2 regions of the Exiguobacterium sp. S22-S28 genome follow, and region 1 is predicted to be linked to the other one. Evidence: a T-box and tRNA genes for the amino acid it is inferred to sense, from the RefSeq annotation. Region 1 holds a T-box; the other holds one or more tRNA genes.
The links. The T-box of region 1 lies ahead of leuS (leucine--tRNA ligase). A T-box ahead of a tRNA ligase gene usually reads a tRNA of that ligase, here a tRNA-Leu.
Positions count from the first base shown of each region.

Region 2: it has a tRNA-Leu gene. The T-box ahead of leuS (leucine--tRNA ligase) is inferred to sense a tRNA for this amino acid. The anticodon was not compared.

Region 1 is NZ_JBHFFC010000015.1:1,764-4,875, forward strand. It holds gene ACHA8N_RS04605 (MDR family MFS transporter) at 1-197, shown strand, start outside; gene ACHA8N_RS04610 (HAD family hydrolase) at 272-916, shown strand; T-box leader at 956-1,176, shown strand; gene leuS (leucine--tRNA ligase) at 1,225-3,112, shown strand, end outside.
Region 2 is NZ_JBHFFC010000028.1:89,434-92,545, forward strand. It holds gene ACHA8N_RS11650 (hypothetical protein) at 1-247, shown strand, start outside; gene ACHA8N_RS11655 (alpha/beta hydrolase) at 271-1,215, shown strand; tRNA gene ACHA8N_RS11660 (tRNA-Leu) at 1,278-1,361, shown strand; gene ACHA8N_RS11665 (transporter substrate-binding domain-containing protein) at 1,596-2,315, shown strand; gene ACHA8N_RS11670 (amino acid ABC transporter permease) at 2,352-2,996, shown strand; gene ACHA8N_RS11675 (amino acid ABC transporter ATP-binding protein) at 2,993-3,112, shown strand, end outside.

The sequences.
Region 1 (3,112 bases):
CGATCGGTAAAGAAGGGGAGTTCCAAGGATACGTCAATATCGCAGCATCGGCCGGACGGATGATCAGTCCGACCGTCGGTGGATTGATTTATGATGTCTCAGGAATGAATGCCGTCTTCTTGACGTTAATCGGACTGATTATCGTGGCTGGGTTTACATTCATCCGGGCAGTACCGAAGAAAAAACTAGAAGCGTAAAGAAGGTGCGAAAAAAAGAAGTGTCCTCTTTTTTTCGCGCCTTTTTGGTAATCTGATTGAAAGGAGGGAACAGAATGAAAAAAACCGGTCTGATTTTTGATATGGATGGGGTCATCCTGGATAGTGAAATTCAATATTTTAAAGTGCATCAGCAGATGTTCCAGACATTAGCGATTCCGCTCGATCGTATTCAATACGCGACGTTCATGGGGAAAACAGGGGACGAAATGTGGCAGGAACTGATCACCCAACATGATTTGCCGCATTCGACGGAATCGTTGCTTGCGCTTGAACATGAATTATTTCAACAGCATGCCAAGCCGGAAGAGTGTGGGTTAAAAGACGGTGTCCGTGAGTTGATGGCGCTTGCGCGGACGGAAGGATACAAGGTGGCCATTGCGTCGTCGAGTTCACTTGAAAAAATCAAACGCGTCATCACGCATTACGGATTGACGGTCGATGCGTACACAAGCGGATTTGAAGTGCCACGGTCAAAACCGGATCCGGCGATTTTTCGATTGGCAGCACAACGGATTGATCAAGCACCGGAGGCCTGTATCGTCATTGAAGATGCAGCGAACGGCATGATCGGGGCAAAGGAAGCGGGAATGGAAGTCATCGCCTTGCTGGATGATCGAATGCCGGCACAAGCCCTGCATCACGCCGACCATATCGTTTCGTCGCATGCGGCAATCGGAGAAATTTTACGGAACCGTTGACGATAAGGGAAGATTCAGCTTACACTAACACATAGATAGTCCATTGCGACGAACTGAAGTAGTAAGGGAGTCATTCCGTTTAGAGAGCTGGTGGTCGGTGCAAACCAGTCGGAATCATCCTTGAACTCGTCAGGGAGCATGATTCGTGAACAGAAGTAGCGAATCCGGTCCTTCACACCGTTATCCGTGAATCAAGTGGTCTGCTTCAGCAGACAACGTGGGTGGTACCGCGGGAGACAAACCGGTCTTTCGTCCCTATTCCTAGGGGCGGAGACCGGTTTTTTTGTATATTCAGAGGAGGAATAGAGATGCCGTACAATCATCGCGAGATCGAACCAAAATGGCAAGCGCGTTGGGAGCAAGACAATGCGTTCGTAACAACAGAAGATCCAGAAAAAGAAGGGTTTTATGCGCTAGACATGTTTCCTTATCCATCGGGAGCAGGACTGCATGTCGGACACCCGGAAGGATACACGGCAACGGATATCCTCGCACGTATGAAACGCATGCAGGGCTATAACGTCCTTCACCCAATGGGATGGGATGCATTTGGTCTACCGGCGGAACAATACGCCCTTGATACAGGAAATGATCCACGGGAATTCACCGCTCAAAACATCGAGACGTTCAAACGTCAGTTAAAAGATTTAGGGTTTTCTTACGATTGGGACCGTGAAATCAATACGACGGATCCGAAATATTACAAATGGACACAGTGGATCTTTACGAAATTGTATGAACAAGGACTCGCTTTTGTCGACGAAGTAGCCGTCAACTGGTGCCCGGCGCTCGGAACAGTGCTTGCGAACGAAGAAGTCATCGACGGGTTATCCGAACGTGGAAATCATCCGGTCGTCCGTGTCCCGATGCGGCAGTGGGTCTTGAAAATCACAGAGTACGCGGACCGTTTGCTCGAAGATTTGGATGAGCTCGACTGGCCGGAATCCGTCAAAGAAATGCAACGGAACTGGATCGGAAAATCGGAAGGAGCGGAAATCGACTTTACGATTGATGGTCATAAAAAACAAGTGACGGTCTTTACGACACGTCCGGATACCGTATTCGGAGCAACCTATCTTGTCCTTGCACCGGAGCATCCATTCGTCGCGGACATCACGACAACCGATCACGAAGAAGCCGTCAAAACGTACATCGCGTCTGTTCAGACGAAATCGGACTTGGAGCGGACCGATCTTGCGAAAGAAAAAACGGGTGTCTTCACAGGAGCCTTTGCCGTCAATCCGATTTCCGGCGAACGTCTTCCGATCTGGATTGCTGATTATGTCTTAGCGACATACGGAACAGGGGCCATCATGGCAGTTCCGGCACACGATGAGCGGGACCATGAATTTGCGAAACAGTTTGACCTTCCGATCATCGAAGTCGTAAAGGGCGGCAACGTCGACCAAGCAGCGTATACGGGAGAAGGCGAGCATGTCAATTCACAAATGCTCGACGGACTTTCAAAACAAGAGGCCATCGACACGATTATCGCAGAACTGGAGACAAATCAAGTCGGACGGAAAAAAATCACATTCCGGTTGCGTGACTGGTTATTCAGCCGTCAGCGGTACTGGGGAGAACCAATCCCGGTCGTCCACATGGAAGACGGAACAATGAAGACACTTGATAAATCAGAACTTCCGCTTGAATTGCCGATGATTCCGGAAATCAAGCCGTCCGGGACAGGTGAATCTCCATTGGCACTTGCAGAAGACTGGCTCGATTACACGGATCCTGTCACAGGACTTAAAGGACGCCGTGAGACGAACACGATGCCGCAATGGGGCGGCAGCTGCTGGTATTACCTTCGTTTCATCGATCCGCATAACGAAGAAGCGATCGCAGATCCGGAGAAATTAAAATACTGGCTCCCGGTCGATATTTATATCGGTGGAGCAGAGCATGCCGTTCTTCACTTGCTGTATGCCCGCTTCTGGCACAAAGTCTTGTATGACATCGGTGTCGTGCCGACGAAGGAACCGTTCCAAAAGTTGTATAACCAAGGGATGATCCTTGGCGAAAACAACGAAAAAATGTCGAAATCACGCGGAAACGTTATTAATCCGGATGAGATCGTCAAGTCGCACGGTGCGGATACGCTTCGTTTGTACGAAATGTTCATGGGACCACTCGATGCCTCGGTGTCTTGGTCGGAGAACGGTCTGGACGGGGCACGTCGTTTCCTTGATCGTG
Region 2 (3,112 bases), on a different contig from region 1:
TGCTTTACAACTAAATGACGAACTGATGTTGGCTCAAGTCGGTCAAGTATTGATCGTTCGAAATCCTGAAGAAATCGTAACGACAGAAACGGACTTGTTGGCTGAAATTGTCGATGAAGGATTTACGGGACAAGAATTGGTACAGGAATTTGCTTACCGTAAAGCACAACAGGAGCACCGTCTGCGTCAGCACATTTTACAAGAAGAGGATACGGCATCTTCAGCGCAGCTACAAATTGAGTTATAAGAGCGGATGAGGAGTGGACAGTGATGCGTAAACGAACAAAAATTGGTCTGGGTGTACTTGGATCAGGGATGCTTGCAGCGAGTTATTATTTTTATGAAATGGCAATCGCGACCAACCCTAAACCCTTTTTATCCAACAATCGTGATTTAAGCGACGAAATGGTCCGTTTGATGCAGCCGGGTCAAACGTGGATCAAAGAACAACCGCTTGAGCTGATTGAAGTAACAGCACACGATGGATTGACATTGCGCGGGCATTATTTGCCGCCGCTTGTTCCATCTGAACGGGTTGTGATCCTCGTTCACGGCTATGGAGGTGTTGGTACGGATTTAGCCGGATTTGCTTATTTGTATCACCAAGCCGGTTTCCATGTCATGATGCCGGATAACCGGGGACATGGAAAAAGTGATGGGAATTACATCGGTTTTGGATGGCATGACCGGGAAGACTGTCTCCGGTGGAGTGAATACTTGATTGCGCGTCTAGGTCAAGAAAGTGCGATTTTCTTGCATGGTGTCTCAATGGGCGGTGCAACGGTCCTGATGACGAGTGGGGAAAAGTTGCCGTCACAAATTAAAGGGATCATTTCTGACTGCGCGTACACGTCAGTCAATGCCGTCCTCGCCTATCAAATGAAACGGATGTACCGTTTGCCGCACTTTCCGTTTTTGGCGATGACCAGTATCTTAACGAAACTAAAAGCCGGTTATTTTTTCAGTGAGGCGTCAGCGATCAAACAAGTCAGACGAGCGACTGTCCCTATTTTATTTTTACACGGCGGTGCTGATACGTTTGTTCCGACTTCAATGGTCTATGAATTATACGAAGCCTGTCCGACGGAGAAAGAATTGGTTGTCATTCCAAATGCAGCCCACGCGATGGCTTATTTCGAAGATCCGGATACGTATGATGATGTGGTAGAACAATTCGTTCGCCGTATTTTGAATGAACAGCCAAAAGAAGTCTAAAAAAATCAATGAAACCGTTGACACGAAAACAACTATTTAGTATTCTAGTAACATAAATAGAAGTCGTCGTGGCGGAACTGGTAGACGCGCTAGACTCAGAATCTAGTGGTGGCAACACCGTGGAGGTTCAAGTCCTCTCGGCGGCATTTTAAAGCAAAAATAGGAGTACTCTTCGTAAGAAGGGTGCTCCTATTTTTATTTTGAAAAATTTTAATGTATGCCTTAATAAGTTAGTTCGTAAAATTTGAATTTTTCTGATAAAATATGTGTTAAGGAAAAATTTTTGAAGAAAATACAAGGAAGAAGGCATTTGCTTTCAAGAGAGGAGTAACAACATGAAAAAGCATTTATCGGTTTTATTTTTACTGCTTAGCTGTTTAATGGTATTAAGTGCGTGTAGCATCGGATCAAAAGACGAGGTTTCGAAAGACAAGACATACAAAGTCGGAATCGATGTCACATATCCACCGTTTGAATATAAAGACGGGGACACATATAAAGGAATCGATATTGACCTCATTAAAGCCATTGCGAAGGATCAAGATTTTAAAATCAAGTTTGAAGCAATGGATTTCAGCGGAATCATTCCAGCCCTTCAAGCCAATCAATTGGATGTCGCGATTGCTGGTATGAGCATCACGGATGATCGGAAAAAAGTCGTGACGTTCTCAGACCCTTACTTTAAAGCTGGGTTGATTTTAGTCGTCAAAGAAGATGAAAACAAAATCAAATCAGTTGATGATTTGAAAGGACAGAAAGTAGCTGTCAAAAAGGGAACAACAGGTGCAAAATATGCGACGGATAATGCAGATAAGTTAGGCATTACGGTCACACAATTCAACGACAGTCCTGCGATGTTCCAAGAAGTCAAAAATGGAAATGCTGCAGCATTGATTGAAGATTATCCAGTTATCTCATATGCAAACAAACAACAAAACCTGGGTCTGAAATTAGTCGGGGATCGTTTGAATGGTGATAATTATGGAATCGCCGTCTTAAAAGGTGAAAACGAAGAGTTGATGAAAAAAATCAACAAAGGATTGGCTAACCTCAAAGAAAACGGCGAGTACGATAAAATCGTCGATACGTATTTAAAATAAGCCATTTGAACGAATGACAAGGGAGTTGAGTCACTGATGGAAGTCGCAAAAACGGCGTTTCCGTTTTTCTTGGAAGGGTTACAAATTACCCTTTATATCTTTATCATCGCGGTCATTGTTGGATTTTTAATCGGCTTGATCGTCGCATTGATGCGTTTATCACCACTTAAGATTTTAAACGGAATCGCCATTGTCTATATCGATGTTATTCGGGGAACTCCCTTTATCGTCCAATTGTTCTTTATCTATTTTGGACTCAATTCGCTCGAGTGGCTGTCGATGGACCGGATGTATGCCGGGATTTTGACTGTCGCGATCAATGCTGGAGCCTACTTCGCTGAAATCATCCGGGCCGGGATTCAATCGATTGATAAAGGACAAACTGAAGCAGCCCGTTCCCTTGGTATGACGGGGCGTCAAACGATGACACAAATCATTTTGCCGCAAGCATTTCGTCGTATGTTACCGACGATTACAAATCAATCGATCATCAGCTTAAAAGATACATCGTTATTATCGATCATCGGCATCGCGGATTTGACGCAACAGGGACAAGTGCAACAGGCGACGACGTTTGAACCGTTCATCGTCTGGACCGTCGTCGGTCTGATGTATTTCGTCGTCATCTATCTCCTTTCACTGCTAGGGAAATTTTTGGAACGGAGGTTTACGCTACGATGAGTATCATTGAAGTGAAACAATTAAAGAAGTCGTTTGGCTCGAACGAAGTGTTAAAGGACATTTCCGTTGAAATCAAAGAAAAAGAAGTCGTTTGTGTCATTGGACCTTCTGGGTCC